2 regions of the Butyricicoccus sp. OF27-2pH9A genome follow, and region 2 is predicted to be linked to the other one. Evidence: predicted binding sites of a transcription regulator. Region 2 holds the regulator's gene; the other holds the start of a gene.

Region 1 (15,633 bases), on a different contig from region 2:
GTAGATATACTTCTGGTCTTCCTTCATGCGGGAAGCGTACTCCGCGAGCGATACCAGCTTGTCCTCCGTGGAGGAATGGTACATCAGCAGATCCTGCAGCAGCTCCTTGTGCGCGCCGTACTCAACATAAGCACCGTACTTGATCTGACGGCCGAACGCTGCCCAGAACTTCTCATAATCCTCGCGCTTATCCTTCTGCATCTTGAGCAGCTCGCTCTTGATCTTCTTCTCAAGGCTCTGCGCAATGGCCTTCAAATGGCGGTCGTGCTGCAGCATCTCACGGGAGATGTTGAGCGACAGATCTGCCGTATCGACCATGCCGTGTACAAAGCTGAAATGATCAGGCAGCAGATCCGCGCATTTGTCCATGATGAGTACGCCGTTGGAGTACAGCTGCAGACCCTTCTCATAGTCCTTGGTGTAGTAGTCCATCGGCGCGTGAGACGGGATGAACAGCATTGCCGTGTACGTTACCACGCCTTCCACACTGGAATGGATGTGGCACAGCGGCGGCTGATAATCGTAGAACTTCTGCGTATAGAAGCTGTTGTAATCCTCGTCCTTCAGCTCCTTCTTGGACTTCTTCCAGATCGGAACCATGGAATTGAGGGTCTCATTCTCGGTGTACTCCTCCCACTCCGGCTTGTAGTCGTCACCTGCATCCGCCGGCTTCTCCTTCATGCGGGAGCGCGTCATATCCATCTTGATCGGGTAGCGAATGTAATCGGAATACTTCTTTACCAGACCCTGAATGCGGTACGGCTCGAGGAATTCATCGTAATTCTCGTTCTCCGTATTATCCTTGATGGTCAGTACGATCTTCGTACCGTTTTCTGCCTTTTCGCACGGTGCAACCGTGTAGCCGTCCGCACCGTCGGACTCCCAACGGTTGGCCTCGTCGCTGCCTGCCGCACGAGATACGACCTCAACATGCTTTGCAACCATAAAGGCCGCATAGAAGCCAACGCCGAACTGGCCGATGATGTCGATGTCGTCTTGCTTTTCATTTTCGTTCTTGAACGCCAGCGAACCGGAATGCGCGATCGTACCGAGGTTGTTCTCCATTTCCTCGGCAGTCATGCCGCAGCCGTGGTCCTCGATGATAAAGCGGCGGTTTGCCTTGTCGAGCGTCAGCTCAATCGGCAGGCTGTCGCGAGTGATACCGGTCTTGCCTTCCTTCATTGCATTATAGTAGAGCTTATCCGTTGCGTCGGATGCGTTGGAGATCAGCTCACGCAGGAAAATCTCCTTGTGCGTATAAATAGAGTTGATCATCAAATCGAGCAGGCGCTTGGATTCTGCCTTAAACTGCTTGGTTGCCATGATTACATACACCTCTGTGTTTGTTGTTTGGTATTAGCACTCTCAATCGTCGAGTGCCAACATTGATATAATAAGCCTATTGCGCAAAAAAATCAAGTAGGGTTTGTAAAATTCATGGTTTGTTCAAAATCGAAATTGAGAATTGGATATGCCCGAACCATGCAGGCGGTTCACCCTATTCGGGCGGAGAATTTTTCCGTGAACCACGGCGTGGAGTGCCGCTGCGCACGGCAGGCGCACAAGAGGGTAGACAACCTGCGGTTTTCCACCCTCTTGTGAATCTCCCCTTTTCCCTTAGAGGGCACGGCGGTAACGGTAGAGAGGAGACCGCTGCGAAAAAAAGAGTACGGCAGAGGATTTTTCGTTCCGCGTTGTATCCGCCTATTCGTAGTGTCGGATACCGTACTGCTACATCCAATTTGGGTCTACGCAGGCGCGGCACAACAGTGCCGCGCAACACGATTACGGGTGCATATCGCCTATATCCGTAGGATTTGGATAATCTGCACAAGCAAAAAATTTGCGCGGCACGGGTATGCCGCGCCTGCGTGGAGTAAGCCGCCTGTGTAGCAGTACGGTATCTGGCACTGCGAATAGGTAGAGGAATGGACGCGCAATGCGCGCCCCTACGGAACGGTAACCCGACTGCCGTACTCCTTTTCGGAGCGGTCTCCTCTCTACCATTACCGCCGTACTATCAAACAAAGGAAAGGTAGGAGTTCAAAGAGGAAGGGAAACCATGGGTGTCCCTTCCTTTTTGTCCCCGCGGCGGACGCCGCACGTTCCTCACCGCCGCAGCGGCGGAATCCTCGCCCGGAAATGGCGAACCACCTTCGCAGTTCGGGCACACCGGAAAACCTGTGTCTGCGACCAGTGCAGCCCGGATAGGACGAACTGTCTGCGCGATAGGACGCTCCCTATCCATTCTCAATTTTGACACACCCCCTTTCCTATGCTATACTAAAGGTAAGAAAACAATTTTGGAGTGATAGCATGGTACATCTTGGCAACGATTGGGACGAGATCCTTGCCGGTGAGTTTGAGCAGGATTATTACAAGCGCATTCGCTACTGGCTGAAAAAGGAATACGCCGAGCAGACCATCTATCCGGCGGCAGAGAACATCTTTAACGCTCTGCGGTACACGCCGTATTCCAAGGTCAAGGCCGTCATCCTCGGGCAGGACCCATATCACGGTCCTGGACAGGCGCACGGACTTTGCTTTTCGGTTCAGCCAGGTGTTCAGCCGCCTCCGAGCCTGCAGAACATCTTCAAGGAGCTGCAGAGTGATCTTGGCATTGTGCCTCCCAAGGACGGCACGCTCACCAAGTGGGCGGAGCGCGGTGTGCTCATGCTGAACACGACTCTGACCGTACGCCGCGGGCAGGCGAACAGCCACAAAAACCTCGGCTGGACGACCTTCACCGACCATATAATTGAAAAGCTGAATGAGCATGAGCAGCCGATCGTCTTTCTGCTCTGGGGCGGCAATGCCCGCAGCAAAAAGAAACTCATCACCGCACCGCAGCACCTTGTGCTCGAAAGCGTGCATCCCTCTCCTCTGTCGGCGTACAATGGCTTTTTCGGCTGCAAGCACTTCTCCAAATGCAATGCGTTTCTCGAAGCGCACGGCATCGACCCCATCGACTGGGATCTCAATCATTAAATCGTGAGCTTCCGCACCATTTTCCGGGTGCGGAAGTTTTTTTGACTTTTTTCAAAATTCCTATTGACAAACAGGAGTTTCGGTTGTATATTTAATTCATACAAAACACATATGATTAAAGTGAATTAAGGAGAGTGATCTCAATGATGATCCGGCGAATGTGTCGATGTTGCATCGACTGAGTTTTCCCATCATTCCTTATTAACATCACATTCTAATTTTTCTTAATTTTGAAAGGCGGTTTATCCCATGTCTGATATTAAAAAGAGCTTCTCCGACCTGATCGGCAACACCCCGCTGTATGCGGCTGAAAAGTTTGCAGCTAAGGCTGGCGCTAACGCGCAGGTTCTCGCAAAGCTGGAGTACTTTAATCCGGCCGGTTCCGTTAAGGATCGTATCGCAAACGCTATGATCAACGAGGCTGAGAAGTCCGGTGCACTCAAGCCGGGCGCAACCATTATCGAGCCGACCTCCGGCAACACCGGTATCGGTCTGGCAGCAGTTGCAGCCTCTCGCGGCTACCGCATCATCCTCACCATGCCGGAAACCATGAGCGTTGAACGCCGCAACATGCTGAAGGCATACGGCGCTGAGCTGGTTCTGACCGAAGGCACGAAGGGCATGTCCGGTGCGATTGCAAAGGCAAACGAGCTGGCTAAGGAGACCCCGAACAGCTTCATCCCCGGTCAGTTCGTAAACCCAGCAAACCCGGCTGCACACTACGCAACCACCGGCCCCGAGATCTGGGAGCAGTCCGGTCACAAGGTTGACATCTTCGTTGCAGGCGTAGGCACCGGCGGCACCGTAACCGGCACCGGCAAGTACCTGAAGGATCAGGACCCGAATGTCAAGGTAGTAGCTGTTGAGCCGGATACCTCCCCGGTACTGTCCACCGGCAAGGGCGGCCCGCATAAGATCCAGGGTATCGGCGCCGGCTTCGTTCCGGATGTACTCGATACCAAGGTTTACGACGAAGTTATTCGTGTAGCAAACGAGGATGCATTTGAAACCTCTCGCCAGTTCGCTCACAGCGAGGGTCTGTTCGTGGGTATTTCCTCCGGTGCTGCTCTGTGGGCTGCTGTTGAGCTGTCCAAGCGTCCGGAGAACGCCGGCAAGGTTATCGTAGCTCTGCTGCCTGATACCGGTGACCGTTACCTGTCCACCCCGCTGGTTTCTGAGTAATTTTAATTCTCAAATCCTGCAATTCTCTCCAAAAATCCATTCATCTCCAAATGTATAAAAAAGACACCTCTGCATAGCGGAGGTGTCTTTTTTATGGAAAATGAACGTAACGTTTCTCCAGTTTCCGCCCACGGATTTAACAACGAAAAACCACCCTGCGAAAGCAGGGTGGTTTCAGTCTGTCGATAAAGTCAATCTATCGTTTTTACCTTTCGTGCGGCAGCACGCATAAAATAGAATTTGCACAGCAAATTCATAATTCCCGGGGGCGTGTACCTCGGGAATTATACAAGGGACGAAAAAATGTGCCCGTAGGGCGCGGCTTTTCGTCAAGATTCGATTGAAAGCGTGGTTTCAATCGAGAGGCTGCTCGAAAAACGGAGTTTTTCGACAGCCTCAAACCACCCTGCGAAAGCAGGGTGGTTTCGTTATATCCTGGAATAATAAATTGCAGTAACCGTGCCGTCCTCGATGGAGGGATAGCAATGCCGGTAGGTACTGCCGGTGCTTGTCGGCGCATTCAGCTGATGGTACGGCTGGCTGACATCGATAGCTACGCAATCGGCAGCCGCCGGAATGCTCACTGTACCCTCACCGTCTGCGAAGGTGAACACGCCGTTCGTGTACGTTGCCGTGCGGTCGATCGCGCGTTTGCCGCTCAGCGAAACATAGCTAACGCCGCCGACTCGTCGGAAATCCGTATACTCCATCAGACCGGTATACGTCACCGAAGGATCATAGTTCTCGATCACAACATCGCAGTAATTCTGCGTGCCGATACACAGGTTGACCAGATCGCCGCGGCTCTGATACACAGCGCAGCTGCTCTGCACGGTCAAATGCGTTGCCCGATAGAGCATCACCGCCATCTCCGCACGCGTTACCTTGGAAAGCGGATTGATTTTTCCTTTCGAGCCGCCGATCACCTTAGCACCGACCAGTGCACTGACCGAAGGCTTCGCGTAATTGGAAATCCTGCTCGCATCCGAGAAGCTGCTCACCGAACCGGTGCCCAGTTTGAGCGCCGTGCGGTCAATCGTGCGTTTGAGAAACACCATTGCGTCCTGACGAGTCATGCTCTGCTGCGGCTGAAACTCACCGGTCGCGGTGCCCGCCGCTATGCCGAAGGCTTTCGCCGCGATAACCGCCTTGCTGTAATAGGCGCTGCTCGGCACATCGACAAATGAGCCGTTCGAATTGACCTGACCGTTGTCGAGCGCTTTACTCATGCCATAGGCACGGTCGAGCATAACGATGAAGTCCGCTCGGGTAATGGCGTTGCCCGGATAAAACAGATGGGTTCCGCCGCCCTTGATCACGCCTGCAACGGCAAGCGTATCAACCTCGCTGGAAGCCCACGCGTACTCTCCTGCTGTATCATAAAAGTAAACCGAGTGTTCAGGAAGATACGCATACGTCTCCGTGGTGTTCGCGCTCAGTGCATAGGCTGCCGTGATCGCGCTTACGACCACCGCAACCGCCAGCACCACAACGGTCACCAGCTTTCGCGTTCTTTTCATAATATTCTCCTTGCTCAGTGGTTATGATAGATAGGGTGTATTCCCCACCTATGTAAACTTGCTTCAAAATTATAGCACACCGTTCCCCACTTGACAAGTTAAAATATGACTAAATTTGTTGTAACCATTCTGTAATTTTAACCTTTTTATACAAGAAAAGCGCGGTTTTCCAGCAAACCGCGCTTTCAAAGTCCATTTTTCGTCTATCACTGCTGTTCTGCGCGGTACCATCGCCAGCTCAGCACAGTCGGGATAATCGTTGCCACCGCCATTGGCGCAAGCACCAGCACAAACTTTGCAATTTCGTTCGGAACGAACGAGCCTGCCGCACCGATAATACCCGCCGCAAACAGCATGCGGCCTGCCACACGATGCGTTTTCGTCCAGACAGTTTCGCTCGACAGCGTCCACGGTGTTTTGAGTCCGCAGTACCAGTTCATGCGAAACTTCGGCATAATGTTGCCGAGGCACATCACCAGCAGGCTGACGAGCAGACATACGACTGTCGGCACATCGACCGTACCCGGACGCAGTGCTTCCGCAATGCAGATGCCGCACATTGCGGTCAGGAACAGGTCGATCATGATCTGAAACCCAACATAGGCATCGGAAAATTTGTCGTAGTTCTTGCGTTTCGGGTCAAACTTCGGCAGAAAGTAAAACAGAACCGCAAACAGCGGTGCCATTCCCGCCACGATCCACAAACGCCATCTGGTTTCGTAACTCACATGACCGACAAGATCCCACTGCATGGGAATTTTCGCGGGCAGCCTGCTGTAAAACGCCGCTGTCATTGCCGCCGGCAGCAGCGACAGCACCCACGCCGTCACCTGCAGTCTACTGATTTTTTTCATTTCTGCCATCTCCTTTCAAGGCGCTGATCCATTCGAGAATCTCATCCACGACCGACATATTCAACTCATAATAAATGTACTTGCCCTGCTTGTCATCCAGTACCAGACCCGCATCCCGCAGGACGGACAGGTGATGCGAAATGGTTGCGCCCGACACCTCGAAGTGCGCTGCAATATCGCCTGCCGCCATCGGTCCGCGCCGCAGCAGCGACAGAATTTCGCGCCGCACCGGATCGCTGAGCGCCTTAAAGCTCTGCTGAAACCCCATTACTGTCCCCTCTTTCGTGCGGTAAACCACGTTTTGCGTCCGCAGACCGGACAATACAGCTGCCAGTCATTTCCCACATGCGTGCGGAAAACCAGCCGCTTCCACGGCAGATTCTGCTTCGTGCCGCAGGATTTACAAATTAAATCGCACCTTGCAAGCGCTTTTGCCTGCCAGATTACCAGTATTGCCGCTAAAATCAGCGCAATCGCGCAAATCAGAATGGTAATGTCCATTCCGTTCACCATCCTTCTCGCTATCCTGTTAATTAGATGGCCATCTAATTGTTCTCAGTATACCACAGTTTCTGCGTTTGTCAACACATTTCGATAAATATCTAAATGATGCAAAAAGAAAAACCGCAAGTTTAACTTGCGGTTTCGATGTTCTATACCAGAACTTACGCCATGCCGTTGAGCTTGGTAGTCATCTTGCTCTTCTTGTTGGACGCATTGTTCTTGTGCAGGAGGTGCTTGGCAGCCGCCTGATCGACAGCCTTGACAGCGGTCGTGTAAGCAGCAGTTGCTTCAGCCTTATCGCCGCCAGCAATCGCAGCATCAAACTTCTTCAGAGTGGTCTTGAGCTCGCTCTTAGCCATCTGGTTGTTCAGCGCCTTTACGGAGTTAACCTTAACGCGCTTCTTTGCAGACTTAATATTGGGCATTCTGAAAACACCTCCTTCGTTTTCTATTCAACAGTGATATTATTCTATCATCTTCTCACAAAAAAAGCAAGTGCTTTTTTCATTTTCTGCATAAAAACTTTTTCCTCGAAAAAACTATCCTTATAAGGAGGGATTGTGCATGGCTTTCCGCACCGATCTGGCCGTTGAGGCGATTGAAAACCATAAGTCAGCCGCTGCCCTGCCGCATGTCCGGCAGTCCGACCGCACGCTTGAGGGCTTCGCCGTACACGAGGTACGCATTCTCTCAGAGGATGCCGCCCGCGAGATCGGCAAGCCGCAGGGGCGCTATCTCACGCTTGAGCTGGATGCACTCATCCGCCGCGAGGAGGATGCGTTTCCGCGTGCCTGCAAGGCGCTCAGCACGCTGCTGCGCGAGCTACTGCCGCGTCCGAATGACGGTCCGGTGCTCATTGCCGGACTGGGCAACCGTATGATAACCCCCGATGCCATCGGTCCGCAGACCGCCGATCATGTCATTGCCACGCGGCATCTGGTCGCGCAGTCACCCGCTATTTTCGCGGACTGGCGGCCCGTTTCCGCACTGGCTCCGGGTGTGCTCGGACAGACCGGCGTCGAGACCGGCGAGGTCATCTGCGGTGTGCTCGACCGCGTGCGCCCTGCCGCTGTCATCGCCGTGGATGCGCTTGCCGCCGGTCGGCTGTCGCGGCTGCTGCGTACGGTTCAGCTGGCCGATACCGGCATTACGCCGGGTGCCGGCGTGGGAAACGCCCGTGCGGCGCTCAACAAGGAAACACTCGGCGTGCCGGTTATCGCCGTTGGCGTGCCGACCGTGGTGGACGGTGCAACGCTCGCACATGAGATCAGCAGCCAGCTCGGGCAGCCGGATTGTGAAGCGTTGGACGACCTCTCTCAGCCGGTGATGATCACCACGCGCGACATTGACCGCGAGGTCGCTGACATCTCCCGCATGATCGGATACGCAGTCAACATGGCGCTGCATCCGCATCTCAGTGTTGCCGATATCGACCTGTACCTCTCGTGACAGGTTTCGGGCATACTCGCACGCTGTACGGCGTATGATAGATAGCATGAAACAGCAAGGAGGATGGCGCAATGAAGCGGCGTAAACATCAGAAATTCCGATCGAGAGGCGGCATCCGCCTGCCTGCCGTCATCACCCTCTGTCTGGCACTGTCGCTGCTGATTTTTTCCCGGGCAGGCGGCGAGCCGATCGCGCAAAAGGCACTGACCGGTCTGGCGCACAACAGCGGCTTTGTCACCCGCGCAATGGCGCTCGAATTCGGCGTTTCGCCGGATGATACCGCCGAGGTGTACACGCCGCGCACGGCTGCCGCAGCGCGGGATGAGCAGGCGGAGAATCCGCTTGCGGAGAGCACCTATGTGCCCTCGTCCGACACCGAGAACGACAATCCGGTGCTGTCGGCCGCTGACAAGGCCGCCACGGTCTCCATCAACAACGAGACCTCGTATGACGTGGATGCGGCAGACTGTCTGGCCGCAGACGAGCATTTTTCCGCTGATGGAGATGGGCCGCAGGTGCTTATCTATCACACACACGGCAGCGAAAGCTACACGCCGGATGCCGCTTTTCCGTATACACCGACCGAGACCGAGCGCACGACCGATACCAATTATAATGTAGTGCGCGTCGGTGACGAGCTGCTGAAGGTGCTCGAGGGCAACGGCATTGAGGCCGTACATATCCGCGAAATTTTCGATTCGCCCGTGTACACCGGTGCGTATGACCGCTCGCTTGCCGTGGTTGAGGACACGCTGGCAGAATATCCATCCATCACAACCGTCATTGACGTGCACCGCGACTCGATCCTGACCGATGACGGCCGCGCCTACAAGACCTCATGCACGATTAACGGTGAGGAAACCGCACAGCTGATGCTCGTGGTCGGCACAGATGACGGCGGCCTGTATCACCCGGACTGGCAGGAGAACCTGAATCGTGCAGCATCGCTGCAGTACCGGCTCAACCGCACCTATCCGACACTCATGCGTCCGCTTAATCTGCGGACCCAGCGTTTTAATCAGCATGCAACGCACAGCGCGTTTCTGGTGGAGGTAGGTTCGTCGGGCAATACGATGACGGAAGCGCTCAAAGGGATTCGGCTATTCGGTGAGGTCTTGTCTGACGAACTGCTGAATTGAAAATGGAACACGGAGAATGGAAAATGAAGGAGTTCGCCGCAAGACGGTATTTACTAATCGCGCTACGCGCGATATCGCAATCCTTCATTCTCAATTCTCCATTCTCAATTAGCCTGCATAAACTATCGTTTTCTGTACATCCTTATTTTCGGGGTGAAACTATGGAAACGATCACATTTACCGCCGATCTGGAACGGAACATCCGCATGATGCAGGAGCTGTTCCGGAACGACGATACACTTATCATCCGGCGTGCCATCGGTCAAAACGGACTGCGCTGTGCGCTGTTTTTCTTTGACGGCATGGTAAATTCCCTTGCCATCAACCAGAGCCTTGTGCGGCCGATCCTGCGCTGTGAGCAGCCACGGCTTTCCGCCGATATACTCGCCGCCGCTGTGCTCCAGGCCGACGAATGCCGCGTGGAAACCGATATGAACAAGGTATTTGCCGCCTTTCTCTACGGCGACGCCATTGTACTGACCGACGGCGATGCACGTCCGGTGCTCGTCAACACCAAGGGCTTCGACAAGCGCAGCACCGCCGAACCGGAAAACGAGCGCGTCCTTTCCGGCCCGCGGGAGGGCTTCACCGAGTGCTTTATGCCCAATCTGGCGCTCATCCGCCGCCGCGTGAACGACCCTCGGCTAAAATTCCGGTTTATGCGCGTCGGCAGCCGCACGAACACCAATGTGTGCCTGTGCTATATTGCCGGACTGTGTGAAAACAGTCTGGTTGAGCGTCTGGAAACACGTCTGACCGCGCTCGATATCGACAGCGTGCTCGACTCCAACTATCTTGCCGAGCGCATCCGCGACCACCGCTGGTCGCCGTTTCCGACGCTCGGCACGACCGAACGGCCGGACGTTGCCGCTTCCCGTATGCTGGAGGGTCGGTGCGTCATTGTCGTGGACGGCAGTCCGGTAGCGCTCACAGCGCCGTTTCTGTTTCAGGAGTGCTTTCAGTCCAACGACGATTACTATATCAGCTTTCTGCAGGCAAATCTTTCGCGCATCCTGCGTGTCATCGGATTTGTATTCACGATCACGTTTCCCGCCATGTACGCCGCACTCATGCTCTATCACCGAGAATTAGTGCCCGCGCGGCTGCTGTTCGCTGTCTCCGCCGCACAGCGCGGCGTTCCCCTTCCCATCGGTTGGGAGATTTTGCTCATGCTGTTCGTGCTCGAGGCACTCAAGGAAGCCGGAGCGCGAACGCCCGGTGCCATGGGACAGACGATGAGCATTGTCGGCGGTCTGGTGCTCGGTGACGCGGCAGTTTCCGCGCGATTTGCCGCCGCACCGACCGTTATCGTAGTCGCTATCGCGGGTGTCACCGGTCTGATGGTGCCCAAGCTGCAGACTGCTGCCCTGTGGCTTCGCTTCGTGCTGCTCGCTGCTGCAGCCTCCTGGGGACTGTACGGCGTTGGTCTTGCACTCGGATTAACACTCGCAGCACTGTGCCGCATGCACTCGTGCTCGGTACCGTACCTGCTCAATCTGGTGCCGCGCATCTCCGCCGAGCACGAGGACACCTGGCTTCGCTATCCATGGTTTTTCATGCGCTGCGACCGCTTTGCCGTCAAACGCCCGTCGAAGGAGGAACGCCCGTGAAGCTGCTCAGATTCCTGCCGCTGCTGCTGTTGCTGTGCGGCTGTGCGAGAGAGGTTTCGCCGGTATCCGCGCTTGCGCTCGACTGCAAAAACGGTGTATACTGCCTGACCGCCGAGGTTGTGCGGCAGGACTCGCCGGATGACACCGCCGCTCCGGCTTACCTGTCCGCTACCGGAACCGATGTGACGGACGCGCTGCACAATCTGCGCAGTATCCTGCCGGGAGATCTGTATTTAAGTCATGCACAGGTGCTGCTTTTAAGTGAGGAAGCAGTTTCCGAGAGCATTCTTCCTCTGGCAGACTATCTTTGCCGCGAAAACGATGTGCGGCTCAGCCTGCGGGCAGCCGTCGTGCGGGACGGCCCTGCCGCCGAGCTGCTGGAGAACGACAACGAGGTGTACGCGCTCAGCGAGCTGCTTGACCGCTCCGCGCAGGACGGTATTCTGCCGGATATGCCGCTGTACCGCGTTACCGATGTACTGCACGCAGACGGCACAGCCATTCTTCCGGCCTTGCGCATGGATGCGTTCGGACAGACAGCACCGGCAGGTACAGCAGTGTTCAAAAACGAACGGCTGAACTGCTTTTTAGACGGTGAGATTGGCGGTGGCACCTATGCGTGAGCGGCTGTTTCCGCGGTGGTGTACGGCGCTGTTTGCCCTGCTGCCGATGAGTGAATTACTGTATCTTCCCGCCGACGGGCAGAGCGTGTACGCCGCTGCACTCGCGTGTACGGTCTGTGCACTGGCCGGTATCGGAGCGGCAAGGCTGTCCGACCGGGTTCGGCATTCGGCTCCTGCACAATGGGCGCTCGCCCTGACCTCGCTGTTTCCGCTGCTGGCATCCATCGCCCGCATGAGCATTTTCCTGCAGAAGACCGTGTTCACCGGACGCTCATGCGGCAGCACAGTTGTGCTGCTGACAGTCTGCATCCTGCTCACGGCTTCAATGGGACTCAACCGCTGTGCCATGTGGGCACTGCCGATCGCGTGGCTTACCGGTGCGGTACTCCTGCTCTCCGGTGTGCTGACACTCACGCAGCTTACGCCCGCGAACTTTTCCGCACCGACAGCAGTATTGCTGCCGCAATTCCGGCATATTCTGTACTCCCTGCTGCCGGTATCGGTCGTACTGGCGTTATCTCTGCCGGAGGACAAGCTGTCCGCAAGCGTGTCGCGTGGACTCAGCGCAGGCGGTGCATTGCTCGCACTCCTGCTGCTGCGCACAGTGCTGCTGCTTGGAGCAAACACTGCTGCCCTGCTCCCCTATCCGGCGTTCACCGCCGCCGGACTGGCTGCCATCGGTGATTTTGCCCGACATGGTGAGGTATTCTTCGCAGCGCCGCTCCTCCTGTGTGAAATCGGCCGATGCGCTGCACTTGTCTGCGTGCTGCTGTATCCGTTCACACGCACCTGCGGCGTTTTGCACCTGCGCCGACCGCAATAGGATTTGGGCAACACCGCACAATTAAAGCTGCGGTTCCTTGCGCAGGCTCCGGCTTTGCGCAAATCGCTCTTGTTCAATTATGCGGTATTGCCCTTGTTTTCCTCTCTCCGTTCTGCTATAATGCAAACAGCAGAGCAAAGGAGATTACGGCATGAATATACAGATTTTCGGCAAAAATAAGTGTTTTGACACCAAAAAAGCGCAGCGCTGGTTCAAAGAACGCGGCATTAAATTCCAGATGATCGACCTTGCGCAAAAGGGCATGTCCAAGGGTGAACTGGACAGCGTGCTGAAGGCTGTCGGTGGACTGGACAACCTGCTCGACCAGAAAAGCAAGAGTTATGCGTCGCTTTCCTACCTCGCCTACGACGAGGACAAGAAGGAAAAGCTGCTCGAGGACGGCACGCTGATGAAAACGCCAATCGTCCGCAACGGTCGTCAGGCAACTGTCGGCTACCAGCCCGATGTTTGGGAGCAGTGGGAATAACTTTTCTAAAGCCGTTCTGTACCTCAGGACGGCTTTTTCCGTGTCCGTTGTCCGCTTTAACGCCTTGTACAATTTTTCAGGTAAATGCTGTAATTTCGCAAAATATACCCTCTTTCTGTATCCGCTGTCTGATAAACTATGTTTAAGGCAACGGCATTGATTTATGCTTCTGATTTCATGCGAAAGTGAGGGAGAACTCATGAAGGGAAAAGGCAAGCGTTTTCTTGTTCTGCTGACCACCGCCAGCCTGAGTCTGAATATGCTCAGCATCAGCGCTTTTGCAGCAGAAGATTCTCCGGAGACGGACGCTGCTTTCGTTTCAGAGATCTCAAACGATGAGACCGATTTATCTGTAAACCGTCCGGATTCCGATGTTCCGGAGGTTTCCTACGAGCCGATCATTATCGACATTCCTGATGGACCGATTCCGGCTGGTGAAACCTGGGATAACGAGGCTTCGGCTACAGATATTGCAGAGAACAATATTCCAACAGCTGACAGCTTCAAGGAGCACCTGTCCGGCGGCTCATCCAAACTGTGGATAACCGTAGGGGTTGTCTCCGGTGCAGGCGTGATTTTCACTACCATGTGCCAGAAAGGCAACGAGAATCGGTAAAAACCATAAACGCCCGCTCATTTTTGAGCGGGCGTCAGTCTGTCAAAAAAGTATTATTTTAATTTTTACGCTTCGTGCGGCAGCACGCATAAAATAGAATTTGCGGAGCAAATTCATAAAAAGTCGGGGCGTGTACGCGCAGCGCGACCGAGAAGTCGCGCAAGGATAGCGCCTGACTTTTTATACAAGGGAAGAAAAAATGTGCCCGCAGGGCGCGGTTTTTCTTCAGTATTCGCTCGAAAGCGTGGTTTCGAGCGAGAGGCTGCTCGAAAAACGAAGTTTTTCGACAGTCTCACGCCCGCTCATTTTTGAGCGGGCGTCTTTTCGTCTCACAGGCATAGCATAAAAACAGCTCAGGCATTGCTGAGCTGTTTTTATGCGCTTTATGCAGTTAGTTCTTGAGGCTCTGAATCGGAGCCGGAATACGGCCTCCGCGGTTAATGAACTTCGCGGGAGAACCGGTCTTGATCGGCATGATCGGAGCCGCGCCAAGCAGACCACCGAACTCGACCATATCACCGACTCCCTTGCCGATGGCCGGGATAACACGGACAGCAGTGGTCTTGGTGTTGACAACGCCGATTGCGATTTCGTCCGCGATCAGGCCGGAGATGACCTCAGCGGTGGTGTCACCCGGAACAGCAACCATGTCGATACCAACCGAGCATACCGCAGTCATTGCTTCGAGCTTCTCAAGGGTCAGTGCGCCTGCCTGAGCCGCCGCAATCATGCCCTCGTCCTCGGAAACCGGAATGAATGCGCCGGACAGACCGCCGACACTCGAGGATGCCATAACGCCGCCCTTCTTAACGGCATCGTTCAGCATAGCGAGGATTGCGGTCGTGCCGCAGCCGCCGCAGACCTCCAGACCGACTTCCTCGAGGATACGCGCAACCGAGTCACCGATCGCCGGCGTCGGTGCGAGAGACAGGTCAACAATGCCGAACGGAACCCCCAGACGCTGGCTTGCCAGTGCGCCAACCAACTGACCCATACGGGTGATTTTGAACGCAGTTTTCTTGATCACGTCGGCAACCTCACCGATGGAGCAGTCGCCTGCACGGCGAATTGCGGACTGCACAACGCCCGGACCGGAAACGCCAACGTTGATAACGGTCTCCGGTTCACCGATGCCGTGGAACGCACCGGCCATAAACGGGTTATCGTCTACCGCGTTGGCAAAAACGACCAGCTTGGAGCAGCCCATGGAATCGTTGTCCTTGGTCAGTTCTGCGGTCTGCTTAATGATGCGGCCCATCAGACCGATGGCATCCAGATTGACGCCCGCCTTGGTGGACGCAACGTTGACCGACGAGCAGACCAGATTGGTCTCGGCCATTGCCTCCGGAATGGAGTTGATCAGGATTTCATCGCCCTTGGCGAAGCCCTTCTGCACCAGCGCCGAGAAGCCGCCGACGAAGTTGACGCCAGTGGTCGCAGCGGCACGGTCAAGCGCCTTGGCCAGCGGTACATAGCTGTTCGCCGAGGAGGTCGCACCAACCATGGCGATCGGCGTTACCGAAATACGCTTGTTGATGATCGGGATGCCAAGCTCGCGCTCAATCTGCTCGCCGGTGGCAACCAGCTTTTCCGCACGGCGCGTTACCTTGTCGTATACCTTGTCCGCCAGCACATTGATGTCGTCCGCCGCAAGGTCGCGCAGCGAAATGCCCATCGTGATGGTACGAATGTCGAGGTGCTCCTCCTCGATCATCTTAATGGTTTCCAGAATATCTTTCGTGTTGATCATAGACATTTAACTAAACCTCCTGAAAAATTGAGAGTTGAGAATCGGTTACCTGCTCTCGATTCCATCAATTTGTCAGATTTTGTGCATT
Region 2 (15,633 bases):
CCGCGCTGCAGGCCGGTGTGGTGCACCGCGTGCAGGCGTACATCGCCCCGAAAATCATCGGCGGTGCAGACGCAAAAAGTCCGGTCGGAGGTCTGGGATTTGACAAGATGGTGCAGGCGCTTCCGCTGAAGGACGTGACCTGCACGCCGATGGGCGAAGATTTCCTGCTTGAAGGGAGATTGTAATGTTTACTGGACTTATCGAAGAAATCGGTACGGTGCGGCGCATCGAGCGCGGCGCAAGGGGCGCTCGGCTGACGATTGCGGCGGATACCGTGCTCGAAAATACCAAAATCGGTGACAGCATTGCCACGAACGGCGTATGCCTGACCGTGGTCGCGCTGACGGACGACAGCTTCAGCGCCGACGTGATGGCGGAGAGCCTGCGGCGTTCCGCGCTCGGCAGTCTGCAGAGCGGCTCGCCGGTCAATCTGGAGCGCGCGATGCCTGCCGACGGACGGTTCGGCGGTCATATCGTATCCGGCCACATCGACGGCACCGGCTCGGTTCTCTCGCAGCGGCGCGAGGACAACGCCGTGTGGGTGACGATCAAAACACCGGCTCCCCTGCTCCGGTACATCGTCGAAAAAGGCTCGATCGCCATTGATGGCGTCAGCCTTACCGTGGCGGCTGTGACGGACACCGACTTTTCGGTCTCCATCATCCCGCACACCGGCGCACAGACCATTCTGCTCGGCAAAAAGCCGGGCGAGCCGGTCAACCTCGAATGCGATGTGATCGGCAAATACGTTGAAAAAATGCTGACACCACACAAATCCAGCGGTATTACGATGGATTTTCTTGCACAACACGGATTTTAACGGAGGTTTTCTTTTATGGAATATCAGTTCAATACAGTTGAAGAAGCGCTCGAAGAGCTTCGCGCCGGACACCTCATCCTCACCATCGACGACCCGGACCGCGAGAACGAAGGCGACCTCATCTGCGCGGCACAGTTTGCCACGACCGAGAACGTCAACTTCATGGCGACCCATGCCAAGGGCCTGATCTGCACGCCGATGAGTGAGCAGGTTGCACTCCGTCTCGGTCTCGAGCAGATGGTAAAGGTCAACACCGACAACCACCACACCGCATTCACGGTTTCCATCGACCATGTGGACACCACGACCGGCATTTCCGCTGAGGAACGCGGCTTTACCTGCCGCAAATGCGCGGATATCCACACCAAGCCGGAGGAACTCCGCCGTCCGGGACACGTTTTCCCGCTTGTTGCACGCCGCGGCGGTGTGCTGACCCGCAACGGCCACACCGAGGCGACTGTCGATCTGTGCCGTCTGGCCGGACTCGAGCAGTGCGGTCTGTGCTGTGAGATCATGCGCGATGACGGCACGATGATGCGCACGCCCGAGCTGATGGAGAAGGCCAAGGAATGGGGTCTCAAGATCATCACCATCAAGGACCTGCAGGACTACTGCCGCCGTCATGATAAGCACGTTGTCCGTGAAGCCTGTGCGAAAATGCCCACCCGTTTCGGTGAGTTCCGCATCTACGGCTACGTCAACGACCTGACCGGCGAGCACCATGTTGCGCTCGTCAAGGGCGAGATCGGCGATGGCAAGAACCTGCTCTGCCGCGTACACTCCGAGTGTCTGACCGGCGATGTGTTCGGTTCCCGCCGGTGCGACTGCGGTCAGCAGCTTGCGGCAGCCATGCAGCAGATCGACAAGGAGGGCCGCGGCGTGCTGCTCTATATGCGCCAGGAAGGCCGCGGCATCGGTCTGATCAACAAGCTGAAGGCGTATGAGCTGCAGGAAAAGGGCTTCGATACCGTCGAGGCAAACGTAAAGCTCGGCTTTGCGCCCGACCTGCGTGAATACTGGATCGGCGCTCAGATTCTGCAGGACCTCGGCGCAAAGGAGCTGCGCCTGCTGACCAATAATCCGGAGAAGATTTACGGTCTGGACGGCTTCGGCGTAGAGATCGCCGAGCGCGTGCCGATTGAGATTGCACCGCAGAAGGACGACGCATTCTACCTCAGAACCAAGAAGATTAAGATGGGACACCTCTTTAGTGAAACATTGTAATCAATCTATCCCGCAGGGCGGGATGACCTCACCTCGCCCTGCAATATATCTGTTCACCATATTGAAAGGAAGATTTTAAGATGAAGGTACTCGAAGGCAAGTTAGTAGCAACCAAGGGCAAGTTTGCAATCGTTGGTGCACGTTTCAACGAATTTATCGTTTCCAAGCTGATCTCCGGCGCGGAGGACACGCTGGTACGTCACGGTGTGGACACAGATGACATCACGCTCGTATGGGTTCCGGGTGCATTTGAGATTCCGCTGGCGGCGCAGAAGCTGGCGCAGAGCGGCAAGTATGATGCAGTTATATGCCTCGGCGCGGTTATCCGCGGCTCGACCAGCCACTACGACCTCGTGTGCAACGAGGCTGCCAAGGGCATTGCACAGGTCAACCTGCAGACCGGTGTGCCGGTGACCTTCGGCGTGGTTACCACCGAGAACATCGAGCAGGCCATCGAGCGCGCAGGCACCAAGGCCGGCAACAAGGGCGCCGATGCAGCGATTGCCGCTCTCGAGCTGGCAAACCTGCTGCCGCAGCTCTAAAATTGTGCAGAAAAATGCTCTCTGATGATTCAGAGAGCATTTTTATTTACCATCCTCAATTCTCCATTTTCCTCCTGCAGACGAAAAACCACCCGAGAAAATCCCGGGTGGTTTTCTTTATTCTACCGAGCTTTCTCCGCCCATGAGCGCGGTCAGCTTCTCAATCCGCTCCAACGGGAACGGTGGGAACGCCACCGGCTTCATGGCGATGGACATCAGCTTCATCGGGTTATCATCCGCCGCTGCGCGGTTAGAGTGCAGTACACCGCGCCTGCGGGCACGACCGGACGGCCGCACACCCTGCAGGTGAAGCTGTCGTCGCAGGCATGCGTTTTGTAATAACCCTTTTGATATTGCTTGCGTTTATTCTCCCGATTCATGGGAATTCCTCCTGAAAAGTCGATATTTTCGTCCTTTGGGGAGGTGGTTTACGGATTCCTGTACAGCCGACCTCCCGGTCAGCGCACAAGCTCCAGTTTACCGAATTTGTTCAAAAAGCAATGTTCCTTTAATTATTTATCCTTGAGTGCGTCCTTTACCTTATCCCAGAAGCTCTTGCGCTTTACCTGATTCTCGTCTGTGGACGTTTCCTCGAACTCGCGCAGCAGCTTTTTCTGCTTTTCGGACAGGTTCTTCGGCACCTCGATGTTTACCCGGACATACTGGTCGCCGCGACCGCGGCCGTTGACATTCTGAATGCCCTTGCCGCGCATGCGGAACGTCGTGCCGGTCTGCGTGCCTTCCGGAATCTTGTACTCGATGCGGCCGTCGATGGTCGGCACCTGCAGCGTATCGCCGAGTGCGGCCTGTGCGAACGAAATCGGAATATCGACATGTACATCCGAGCCGTTGCGGGTAAAGATCGGATGCGGACGGATGGCAACCGTTACGAACAGATCGCCTGCGGGACCGCCGTTCACGCCTGCATTGCCCTGACCGCGCTGCTGGATGGACTGACCATCGTCGATACCTGCCGGAATGTTGACCTTGAACTTGCGGGTCTTGCGGACACGGCCCTGACCGCCGCACTTCGGACACGGCTTCTTGATGATCTTGCCGGTGCCGCGGCAGTTCGGGCAGGCACCCTGCGTCTGGAACATGCCGAGCGGCGTGCGCTGGGTCTGCGTAACAACGCCGGTGCCGCGGCAGTTCGGACAGGTCTCCGCCGTGGTGCCCTTTGCGGCACCTGTGCCGCCGCAGTCATCACAGGATTCGATGCGCTCGACCGTGATCTCCTTCTCACAGCCGAATGCGGCTTCCTCGAAGGACAGGATCACCGTCTGACGGATGGATTCGCCGCGCTGCGGTGCATTGCGGCGCGAAGACCGTCCGCCGCCAAAGCCGCCGCCGAAGAACGAACCGAACAGGTCGCCCAGATCGCCCATGTCAAAGCCGCCGCCGTAGCCGCCCGCACCGGCGCCGCCGCCGTAGCTCGGGTCAACGCCGGCAAAGCCGAACTGGTCGTACTTGGCGCGCTTCTCCTTGTCAGAAAGCACCTCATACGCCTCATTCACTTCCTTGAACTTATCCGCAGCCTCCGGATTATCCTTGTTGAGGTCCGGGTGGTACTTGCGCGCCAGCTTGCGGTATGCCTTTTTCAGCTCATCATCACTTGCGCCCTTCTGTACGCCGAGCACTTCATAATAATCTCTTTTATCAGCCATAAAAAATCATCCTATACACAGGGATAGGCGCACCAAAGTGCGCCTCTCCATTAGAGTGGAGTGTGGAGAGTGAAGAGTGAGGAGTTTTTCTCTCCACTCTTCACTCTTCTATCTTCACTCTTGCTTATTACTTATTGTCGTCGTCCTTAACCTCGGTGAAGTCAGCGTCTACAAAGTCGCCCTGCTGACCGCCCTGTGCGCCTGCACCCTGAGCGCCGCCCATGTTCGGGTCGCCCTGCGGTGCCTGCTGCTGATAGATCTTGCCGGCCAGATCGGAGAACTTCTTGGACAGGCCCTCGGTTGCAGCCTTGATCATATCGGTATCGGTGCCCTTGAGCGCTTCCTTAACCTTTTCGATCTCAGCCTGAACGCCTGCCTTCTCATCTGCGGACAGCTTGTCGCCCAGATCGGTCAGTGCCTTCTCGGACTGGAATACCAGCTGCTCAGCGTTGTTGCGAACCTCAACTGCTTCCTTGTTCTTCTTATCCTGCTCAGCGTACTGCTCAGCCTCGTGCATTGCCTTGTCGATCTCGTCCTGAGACAGATTGGTGGATGCAGTGATAGTGATCTTCTGCTCCTTGCCGGTGCCGAGGTCCTTAGCGGATACGTTTACGATGCCGTTTGCGTCGATATCGAAGGTAACCTCGATCTGAGGAATGCCGCGCGGTGCCGGAGCGATGCCGTCGAGGGTGAAACGGCCGAGGGTCTTGTTACCTGCAGCCATCTCGCGCTCGCCCTGCAGAACGTGAATCTCAACGGACGGCTGGTTGTCAGCTGCGGTGGAGAAGATCTGGCTCTTCTTGGTCGGGATGGTGGTGTTGCGGTCGATCAGCTTGGTGCATACGCCGCCGAGGGTCTCAATACCGAGGGACAGCGGAGTTACGTCGAGCAGCAGCACGTCCTTGACCTCGCCGCCGAGAACGCCGCCCTGAATGGATGCGCCGATTGCTACGCACTCGTCCGGGTTGATGCCCTTGAAGCCTTCCTTGCCGGTGATACCCTTAACAGCCTCCTGTACAGCCGGGATACGGGTGGAACCGCCAACCAGCAGGACCTTGGACAGATCGGAAGCGGACAGACCAGCGTCGCTCATAGCCTGACGAACCGGACCCATGGTGCGCTCAACGAGGTCTGCGGTCAGCTCATTGAACTTTGCACGGGTCAGGGTCAGCTCGAGGTGCTTCGGACCGGTAGCGTCAGCCGTGATGTACGGCTGGTTGATGGAGGTCTGGCTCATGCCGGACAGCTCGATCTTCGCCTTCTCAGCAGCTTCCTTCAGGCGCTGCATAGCCATACGGTCGTTCGACAGGTCAATGCCGTTGGACTTCTTGAACTCGTCAACCATCCAGTCGATGATGCGCTGGTCGAAGTCATCACCGCCGAGGTGGGTATCACCTGCGGTGGACAGAACCTCCAGAACGCCCTCGCCGATGTCCAGAACGGATACATCGAACGTACCGCCGCCGAGGTCGTATACCATGATCTTCTGCTCGGATTCCTTATCTACGCCGTAAGCCAGTGCAGCAGCGGTCGGCTCGTTGATGATACGCAGAACTTCCAGACCTGCGATCTTGCCAGCATCCTTGGTAGCCTGACGCTGCGAGTCGGAGAAGTAAGCCGGAACGGTGATAACCGCCTGATTTACCGGCTGGCCGAGGTATGCTTCTGCGTCAGCCTTCAGCTTCTGCAGGATCATAGCGGAAATCTCCTGCGGGGAGTACGGCTTGCCGTCGATGTTTACGCGGTAGTCGGTGCCCATGTGGCGCTTGATGGAAATAATGGTGCGGTCTGCGTTGGTTACAGCCTGGCGCTTAGCGACCTGACCGATCATACGCTCGCCGTCCTTAGAAAATGCAACAACAGACGGAGTGGTGCGCGCACCCTCAGCGTTAGGGATGACTACGGCTTCGCCGCCCTCCATAACAGATACACAAGAGTTCGTCGTACCAAGGTCAATACCAATGATCTTACCCATAATAAATACACTCCTTAAATGATAGGATTTTGTTTACTTTAATTAGTAGTTAGTAATCAGTTTGCAACCTTCACCATCGCATGGCGAATAACCTTATCGCCAATCTGGAAGCCCTGCTGGAAGGTTTCTGCGATGACATTCTCACCGAGTTTTTCATCCTCAACGTGCATAACCGCGTTGTGGAAGTTCGGATCGAATGCGGTGCCTGCAGCAGCGTCAATGACGGTGACGTTAATGCCCTTGAGGCTTTCGGTCAGCTGCGTCATGGTCAGCTCGACACCCTTTTTATATTCGGTGTCGGCGGTCTCTGCCTTGAGCGCCCGCTCGAGGTTATCGTAGGTCGGCAGCAGTGCGGTTACGGCGCGGCTGACGGCATCGGTGTACGCCTGCTCGCGCTCACGCTGGCTGCGCTTGCGGAAATTATCGTATTCCGCCGCCATGCGGAGATAACGATCGTTCAGGTCGTTATACTTGGCTTCCCAGTCCGTCGCGGGCTTTGCTTCAGCCTTGGCGGTCTCCTCTGTAGGAGCCTCGGTCTTTACCTGCTCCTGCTCTTCCGCCTCCGGCTTTGTCTTTTTGCTCATGTCGTTTTGTGCCTCCGTTTACAGGAAATCAGTGATTTCCGTCTTTTTCATCTAAAAATGTCTCGGCGATCAGTTTGTTCAGCCCTTTTGCGAAGCGGCTGAGCTGTGCGGACAGCTTGGCGTAATCCATGCGGGTCGGGCCCACGATGCCGATCGCGCCCTGACCGATCTTGCCGATATCGTATTTTGCGTAGATCGCCGAGGTTTCACTCAGCGGGTTTTCGCCGTTTTCCGGTCCGATGAAGAACTGGATGCCGTCGATCTTGCGGGTGGCCGGCAGCAGGTGCTTGCGGTCGTCCTCCATGTAATCGAGCAGCGTCTGCGCCTTTTTCGTATCGCGGTACTCCGGAAAACGCAGCAGCTTGCTGGCACCGTCGAGGTAAACCTTCTGGTCGCTCAGCTCGGTGATCAGCTCTGCGATGTACTCGGCTACCGGAGCGAGCAGCGCGGTCAATCCCGCGGCGCGGCGCACAATGTCGAATCGCTCGGCGGTGATGCTCGAGAGCGGCAGTCCGGTCAGCGTCTGGTTGAGCACATAGGTGAGCAGCTCGGCCTCATCCTTGGAGACCTCAGCCACCGTGCGGACCATTTTGTTCTTGACCGTGCCCGAATCCGTAACTACTACGATTACGAAATTCATCTTATCGACTGCGATGATCTCAAACTGCCGGATGGCGATCTGCGTCATGGCCGGTGTGATAGCAACCGACGCGTAATTCGTCAGACTGGTGAGCAGCTTGCCGGCCTCCTGAATGAGGTGGTCAAGCTCCCGTACCTTGGTAAGCACGCTGTTCTGCAGTGCGTTTCCGTCCTCCGCATTGTCGGCCGGACGCTCCATCAGTTCATCCACATACAGTCGATAGCCCTGCGGTGAGGGGATTCGTCCCGCAGAGGTGTGCGGCTTTTCGAGATAGCCCATGTCCTCCAGCTCACTCATCTCATTGCGGATGGTGGCGGACGAGAACGGCAGCTCGTGTCCCTCGGTCAATGCCTTGGAGCCGACCGGCTCAGCCGTGCGGATGTAATCGCCGATAATGGCTTTGAGTATTTGCTTTTTACGTTCCGAAAGCTCCACCGAAGCAGACTCCTTTCTTTCGGTTGTTAGCACTCCATCTCCCTGAGTGCTAAACTTAATTTACCACCACATACGGGCAAAGTCAAGTGCTGTTTGTGAACAATTTATGAAATGATCATCGGAATTTTATCACACCCGCCTGCCGAGTGCTGAAATGCCAGTTTTCACCGTATAAAAAACGCTCTGATTTGGTCGTTTTTCCTTGCGTTCGCGTCCACGCAGTGATAGAATTAGTATGAGAGAGAGACAGGCAATCGTTCGATTGCCGTAGAGAGAAAATCCGCTCTATAAAAAGGAGAAAAAACATGAAGGAAATCAAAGTTGGCATCGTCGGTTTGGGCCGTCTCGGTTCGGTACACGCGCAGAATCTCGCGTTCAAGATTCCCGGCTGCAAGCTGGTCGCTGCCTGCTCGCTCGAGCAGAAGGAGCTGGACTGGGCGAAGGACTACCTCAAGGTAGAGTACACCACCACGGACTACAAGAAAATGGTTGACGAGGCAGACATCGAAGCTGTCGTTATCGTCTCCTCCTCTCCGGAGCACTGCTGGATGATCGAGTACGCGCTCGACGCAGGCAAGCACGTTTTCACCGACAAGCCGCTCGGCTGCTCGCTTGAGGAGTGCAAGCGCGCTGAGGCTGCTGTTGAACGTCACCCGGACAAGATCTTCTTCCTTGGCTTTATGCGCCGCTACGATCCGTCCTATGCGGATGCAAAGGCACAGATCAACGCAGGCCGCATCGGCAAGCCGTATCTGGTAAAGGCTACCGGCCTTGACCCGGAAGCTCTGGTCGAGAGCTGCATCAAGTTCTCCAAGACCTCGGGCGGCATCTTCATCGACGCGGCTTCGCACGACATTGACCTGATGCGCTGGTTCCTCGGCGGTGAGGTTACCGAGGTTTACGCCGCAGGCACCAACTTTAAGCACCCCGAGTTTGCCGAGAACGGTGACACCGAGACCGGCATGGCAATGCTCAAGTTTGACAATGGCACGGTCGCTTTCCTGCACGTTGGCCGTACTGCGCCGCACGGTTACCACACCGAGACCGAAATCGTCGGCACCGAAGCGCATATCCGCGTAGCCGGTGTACCGTGGAAGGACCGTGTAATGGTTTACGATCAGTACGGTGCCCGTCAGGAGATCGTCGAGAACTTCCCGCAGCGTTTCGCAGAGGCGTACCTGCTCGAAATGGTGGACTTCATCGACTGCATCCAGAAGGACCGCAAGCCCGAGCTGACCGTTTACGACGGCACCAAGGCAACCCTCGTTACCTACGCGATTACGGATTCGTTCCACTCCGGTAAGCCGGTTCAGGTACAGTATTAATATATTGTAAAATCGCACAAAAGCAGAGCCGAAAGGCTCTGCTTTTTCTTGCATATTTTCATCTTCTCTGCTATTATAATGGCAAGGAGGTAGAGATTATGAACAACAACATTCCCATTGCCCGCTGGCTTTCCATGTTCTGGCTGTGCAGCGCCGTTTCACTGGTGCTTGGACAACTCGGCGGCTCCGTCACTTTGAACGGTACAAACGGTGCAGTGCTCACCGTTACCGGCATTCTCGGTATATTCTGCACCCTCGTGCAGTTTTATCCGTTTTACCGGTTCAGCCGCGTGTCCGAGCGCCTGCAGCGTGCGTTCACAGCCACTGTGCTCAGCGTGGCGGCAACCGTTGTCGGCCTGCTGGCCATGACGCTCGTTCCGAGCGACACGCCGCCGTATACACCCAGCACGTTTTATCTGCTGTTCAGCCTGATCGCACTTGCCGGTGTGATCGCATCCTATGTCTCGCAGTTCTGGCTGTACACCGGACTGGACGATGTCTGTACAGAGCGCGGCTACGACTTTCCGCCCAAGCGTATTCGCTGGTGCTTTTATCTTTCCCTTATCAACATTTTGCTGCGCATGCTGCCAACTTCCATTCCGATTTTTCTCTCGCAGATTGCCAGCCTTGTGCTGCTTGCCCTGTTTATCCGTGCCGCATATCAAGCGGAAAAGCTGACCGTATAACCCAATATAAAAGAAAAAGGACCGTCCAAACGGTCCTTTTTCTTTTATATGAGAGATTATTTGTAGAGAGCAGGTTTATCCATCATCTCGATCGGCAGGAACTGATTCGTGCCGCGGGAACGGTTGAGCGTGTCTGCTGCGACGCAGGCAGCATAGCCGTCCCATGCGGACGGGCCATCCGGCTCACCCTTCTCCGCAAGGGTCTTGACCCAATGGGTCAGCTCAATGTCATAGGCTTCAATAAAGCGGTCCTTCCAGTCGGTCAGGATCGGGAACGAACGGGTTGCGTTCGAGCGCTTGACAACCGCATACGGATCAGGCAGGTTGACTGTGCCCTTCTCGCAGACGACCTGACACTGGATGTCGTAACCGTAAGCGTCCGCAACCTGAACCTCTACGTCAATGCGAGCACCGGACTGGGTTTCCAGCAGCACGATCTGCGGGTTGTCGTAACCCTTGGTAGAGCACGCGGACTGGCGCACCTTGAGCACCTGACCGCTCTTATACTCATCGCCGAGCAGCCAGCGGCATATGTCCAGCTCATGGATTGCAACGTTGGAAACGCCCATCTCGGTCTGGAAGCCGTCCGGCTGAGACACGTTGCGGTGGCACGCGTGAATCATCAGCGGCGCACCCAGCTCACCGGAGTCAATGATGCGCTTCATCTCGGCGTAGCCGCGGTCATAGTGGCGCATAAAGCCGACCTGTACCAAACGCTTGCCGTGTGCGGTCTCGGCCGCGATGATTTTCTCGCAGTCGGCGGCACTCTGTGCCAGCGGCTTCTCGCAGAACACCTGCTTGCCCGCTTTAAGAGCCTCGAGCACATAGCCTGCGTGGCTCGGGTCGGACGAGGTGATAACGACCGCCTGCACCTCCGGTGCTGCGATCAGCTCCTCGCCGGTCTTGTATGCCTTCATGCCTTCATACTGCGCTGCAATCTTAATCGCAGCTTCTTCAAAATAGTCTGCACAGGCAACAACCTGACAGCCCGGAACAATGTCCGTCAGGCGTCGAATGTGATCGCGGCCAATTGCGCCGCAGCCAATAACACCAATATTCAGCATGCTGATCCTCTCCTTTTAACAGCAAGAATAATCACTTAAAATCTCGTTAATACTCGCGGATTCCCGCGTTTTTTCACACTTTTTTCTTCATTACATACATTGTACCGCAATCCCGCCGTCACGGTCAACCATCCTACCAAAACATTGGTAGCCTGCCTAAAAAAGCACCGCAAATTTATGGCAAAATGAAGGCTCAAAAGCAGATGACAGTGCATTTTTGATTGTGCACTGTGCGTAGTTATACTTGACGTCAGCGCTGCTCTCCCCTATACTTTGAAGTAGAAAAGGAGAATGTGTCAATGGCAGTTACCATACAAAAAATCGCAGAGCTGTCCGGTGTGTCGCGCGGCACGGTGGACCGTGTGCTGCACGGACGCCCCAACGTCAATCCAATGATACGCGAAAAAGTTGTCCGTGCCGCAGAAAAACTCGGCTATCAGCCTCCAGTGCCGCTGAAATCGGCAGATTGCAGGCAAGCGGCTATTCTCATTCCGCAATGGACGGACGGGCACTTCAACCGGCAGATCGTCAGCGGCATTCGCAAGGCGCTGCGCTATATCGCCGATCCGGCGTTTATACTGACCGAGCAGCCGCTGCGCACCATGACCATGCAGGAGCTGCTCCGCGCGATGGACGAACAGATTCGTTCCGGCGTGGACGGACTCATCATCCGTGCCGAGAATACGCCGGAGGTCCGCGCCGCCATCGAGCAGGCAGTGCAGAACGGCGTGACCGTCATCACCTATGATGCCGATGTGCCGCACAGCGGCCGTCTGTGCCACGCCGGACAGGATCTTGTCCGCGCAGGCGCTATCGCCGCCGGTGTCATGGCGCGGCTCATCCGGCCGCCCGAGCACGTTCTCATTGTCACCGGCAACCTGCGTATGGAGGCCCACAAAGGCCGCGTGGACGGCTTTTGCCGCCGTCTGCTCGAGCTGGGTTTCTCCGAAGATGCCTACCGCGTGATCGAAACCAACGAAATGCCTGAACTCACCGGTGAACTCGTCGCGCAGGCGCTTCAGGCCGACAGCCGCCTGCACGCCGTCTATATGGCCTGCCAGCCGCTCTCCGGCTGCATCGCGGGCATCCGAAAAGCGCGGCGCACCACCCGTCCGCATATCGTCTGCAACGACCTCACGCCCACCGCGAAGCGGTATCTGCGCGAGGGAACGGTGGATTTCGTGATCGGTCAGTCATTCTCGCAGGAGTCGTTCCACGCGGTGTTGGCGATGTATCAAATGCTGCTGCGCGGCGTGAAGCCGAAGCGTGAGCTGTATTATACCGATCTGCGGTTGATCACGCAGGAAATGCTGTAGAGGGAGATTTCATTATCATGGTGCAAATCGGATAAACGGCGGGTGAGGGCACCTCGCCCTATGAATATACAATAAAGATGATACCAATGAGGATAAAATTCGCAGCGGAGATGAAACCGTATGTGCAGCAGTAATTTATCTGATACTGCGAATATGCCGTAGGGGAGCACACTGTGCTCCCCTACGGCATAAAAAATTCTCTGCCGTTCCCTATCCCCGCCCGGAAAGGGCGCAGCACTCTCTGCAAACTTCGTGCCGAATAAATCAATCCAAATTCACGCAAAAAAAGAGCCGCTTTACAGCGACTCTTTTTTGTTTGATATGCGCGGACTGATTACTTAGCAGCCAAACGGCGAGCCTTAGCAGCCATGCGCTCACGAGTAACGTCGAGCAGTACGGCGCCGATGATAACCAGGCCGAGTACGAGGTTCTGTACTGCCGAAGAAACGGACAGCAGGGAGAAGCCGTTACGCAGAACAGCGATGATCAGCGCGCCGAGCATGGTACCAACCATGGTGCCCTTGCCGCCCATGAAGGATGCGCCGCCGATGATGCAGGCTGCGATTGCGTCGGTATCGTACGGCTGAATAGCGTTAACGCCGTTGCAGATACCGGAACGACCGATGGATACGATACCAGCCAGAGCTGCCATGAAACCGGACAGGGTGTAGCAGAAGGTCAGCACGTTAGCGGAGTTGATACCGGACAGACGAGCTGCTTCCGGGTTGCCGCCTACACAGTAGATGGAACGGCCCAGAGCGGTCTTGGTGAGCAGGATGTGCATGATGATGTAGATAACGATTACTACGATGAAGGATACCGGGAAGCCGCCAAAGGTCTTGGAGCCCAGCCACATAACTGCATCGTTACCGGAGAAGGATACCATCTGAGAGTTGGTGATGATCAGCGCACCGCCCCACAGTACGTTCTTCATACCGAGGGTAGATACGAACGGATGCGGCAGGTGCAGACGGGTAAGAAGCATACCGTTGATCCAACCGATCAAGGTGCCGCCAACGATGGCAACAACCAGCAGCAGAACCGGGTTGTTCATGCCCTTGTTAACCAGCATACCGGCAAGGCAGGCAGCGAACGTTGCGTTCGCACCTACGGACAGGTCGATGCCGGCGGTGATCAGGCAGAGCAGCATACCGGTGGATACCAGTGCATTGAACGAGGTCTGCTTGAGAACAGACATCATGTTGGAATACTTAAAGAAGTTCGGCGAAGCGATCGCCAGAACTACACAAAGGATTACCAGTGCGCCAAAAGTACCAGCATAAGACATCAAACTGCTGGATTTCTTCGATTTAGTCATCTAATTTACCTCCCCAAGCTGCCTTCATAAGGTCTTCCTGATTGAAATGTTCGCTGTCACGGTCTACTTCGGCCATTACTTCGCCGCCGCGCATTACGATTACGCGATCGGACATGCCGAGGATCTCAGGCATTTCCGAAGATACCATGATAACGCACTTGCCCTGCTTGACAAGGCTGTTCATTACATTGTACACCTCGACCTTTGCGCCGACGTCGATACCACGGGTCGGTTCGTCAAAGATAAAGATCTCTGCATCCGTGTTGACCCACTTGCCGATTACGACCTTCTGCTGGTTACCACCGGACAGCTGGCCTACGATCTCGTCGATCGACGGGGTCTTGATGCGCAGCGACGCAATGTTCTGCTCGCCTGCCTCGAGAATCTTCTTTTCGTTGAGGAACAAGCCCGAAGAGAAGCCCTTCATGTTAGCAAGAATCAGGTTGGTGCGAATGGTCTGAGCCAGTACCAGACCCTGTCCCTTACGGTCCTCGGTGAGGAACGCGATGCCATGCTTGATAGCCTGACGCGGAGACTTAATCGATACTTCCTTGCCCTTGATCTTGATCTTGCCGCTGTCGATCGGATCTGCGCCGAAAATCGCGCGCATAATCTCGGTACGGCCAGCGCCGACCAGACCTGCAAAGCCCAGAATCTGTCCGCCGTATGCCTTGAAGGATACATTGTTCAGGACGCCTGCCTCAACAACGCTGTCAACCTCAAGCATCGGCTCCTTGGACTTGGTGCCGAATTCCTTCGGGAACTGGTTGTCCAGCGAACGACCTACCATTGCGGTGATCAGGGAGTCATTATCCCACTGATCGATCGGCTTGGTTGCGATGAACTCACCGTCACGGATAACCTCAACGCGGTCGCACAGCTCGAACAGCTCCTCCAGCTTATGGGATACAAAGACGATGCCGATGCCGCGTGCCTTCAGTTCACGGCACGTCTTCATCAGCTGCTCAACCTCTTTCTCGCCCAGAGAGGAGGTCGGCTCGTCCATAATAATCATTTTTGCGTTGATCAGAACCGCCTTTGCGATCTCGATCATCTGCTGTACGCCCATACCAAAGTTACCTGCCGGCTTGGTCGGATCTACGTCCTGACCGAGCGAAGCCATAACTTCCTTTGCCTTTTTGTGCATGGTCGGGTAATCCAGCAGAGTACCCTTTTTAATCCACTTGTTGATGAAAATGTTGTCAGTAATGCTCAGCAGCTTCTCAATATTAAGCTCCTGATATACGCACGCGATGCCAGCCGCTGCCGAATCGTTCGGGTCCTTAAAATGCTGCTCGACGCCGTCTACGAAAATCTGACCCTCATCTGCCTGATGTACACCAGTCAGCACCTTGATCAGCGTAGATTTACCTGCGCCGTTCTCACCGATCAGGCCGAGGATCTCGCCCGGCTTGACGGAAAGCTGCATGTTTTTCAGAGCCACTACGCCCGGAAAACGCTTGGTCGCGTTTTTCAGTTCTACTACGTATTCACTCATTTGCATATCACCTTTTCTTCTCCGAGATGAAGTGCGGGACAAAGTAAACTGTTCTCGGTTCAGTTTCCTAAGGAAAAGCCTGCCTAGTGCAAGCTCTTTACCATTTCTTGTCCGCGGGAGCATGTTTGAAAAGAGAACCCCTGCAGAGATTAAAATCGAGCAGGGGTTTCTTCTCGTTCACTTAAATGCTGGAACTAATGGAAAACCACAAGCGTGTGGGATGGATTGCTTAGCCGATGTAGCCCTTCAGGGTATCCAGACGCTCCTGAGCGTTATCCTTGTTGACAACGGAGCAACCGGAGTCGATGAACTTCTCCAGCTTCTCACCGTTAACAGCCTTTACAGCAGCCTCAACTGCCTTGTAGCCCATGTCGTATGCTTCCTGAGCAACGGACATGGTCTCCTCGCCAGACAGGATAGCGTTGCAAGCGGACTGGATGCCGTCGAAACCAACGAAGATGGTCTTCTCGTAAGCAGCGTTGCCCTTTGCAGCACGAGCAGCAGCCATAGCCATATCGTCGTTGTTGCAGACGATGATAGCG

Evidence for each region. The regulator HrcA, encoded in region 2, represses chaperone genes, less so after heat shock. The targets are predictions, from matches to a motif close to TGTTAGCACTCNNNNNNNNNGAGTGCTAACA.
Region 1: htpG (molecular chaperone HtpG) is a predicted target of HrcA. The motif match lies at 1,355-1,385, and genes of this name have one in related genera.

The regions. Positions count from the first base shown of each region.
Region 1 is NZ_JAQEXK010000003.1:105,305-120,937, forward strand. Features, by position in the region: gene htpG (molecular chaperone HtpG) at 1-1,323, opposite strand, end outside; gene ung (uracil-DNA glycosylase) at 2,317-2,988, shown strand; gene cysK (cysteine synthase A) at 3,238-4,170, shown strand; gene PG722_RS04440 (S-layer homology domain-containing protein) at 4,599-5,690, opposite strand; gene PG722_RS04445 (SdpI family protein) at 5,897-6,544, opposite strand; gene PG722_RS04450 (autorepressor SdpR family transcription factor) at 6,528-6,812, opposite strand; gene PG722_RS04455 (hypothetical protein) at 6,812-7,045, opposite strand; gene rpsT (30S ribosomal protein S20) at 7,210-7,473, opposite strand; gene gpr (GPR endopeptidase) at 7,613-8,497, shown strand; gene spoIIP (stage II sporulation protein P) at 8,569-9,636, shown strand; gene PG722_RS04475 (spore germination protein) at 9,798-11,246, shown strand; gene PG722_RS04480 (Ger(x)C family spore germination protein) at 11,243-11,869, shown strand; gene PG722_RS04485 (hypothetical protein) at 11,862-12,692, shown strand; gene PG722_RS04490 (arsenate reductase family protein) at 12,844-13,179, shown strand; gene PG722_RS04495 (hypothetical protein) at 13,379-13,795, shown strand; gene PG722_RS04500 (PFL family protein) at 14,187-15,545, opposite strand; gene PG722_RS04505 (ACT domain-containing protein) at 15,618-15,633, opposite strand, start outside.
Region 2 is NZ_JAQEXK010000001.1:354,592-370,224, forward strand. Features, by position in the region: gene ribD (bifunctional diaminohydroxyphosphoribosylaminopyrimidine deaminase/5-amino-6-(5-phosphoribosylamino)uracil reductase RibD) at 1-185, shown strand, start outside; gene PG722_RS01610 (riboflavin synthase) at 185-820, shown strand; gene PG722_RS01615 (bifunctional 3,4-dihydroxy-2-butanone-4-phosphate synthase/GTP cyclohydrolase II) at 836-2,044, shown strand; gene ribH (6,7-dimethyl-8-ribityllumazine synthase) at 2,125-2,586, shown strand; gene PG722_RS14135 (hypothetical protein) at 2,808-2,966, opposite strand; gene dnaJ (molecular chaperone DnaJ) at 3,099-4,250, opposite strand; gene dnaK (molecular chaperone DnaK) at 4,378-6,225, opposite strand; gene grpE (nucleotide exchange factor GrpE) at 6,282-6,809, opposite strand; gene hrcA (heat-inducible transcriptional repressor HrcA) at 6,838-7,884, opposite strand; gene PG722_RS01650 (Gfo/Idh/MocA family protein) at 8,190-9,209, shown strand; gene PG722_RS01655 (hypothetical protein) at 9,308-9,895, shown strand; gene PG722_RS01660 (Gfo/Idh/MocA family protein) at 9,952-10,959, opposite strand; gene PG722_RS01665 (LacI family DNA-binding transcriptional regulator) at 11,259-12,275, shown strand; gene PG722_RS01670 (ABC transporter permease) at 12,610-13,593, opposite strand; gene PG722_RS01675 (sugar ABC transporter ATP-binding protein) at 13,586-15,091, opposite strand; gene PG722_RS01680 (sugar ABC transporter substrate-binding protein) at 15,321-15,633, opposite strand, start outside.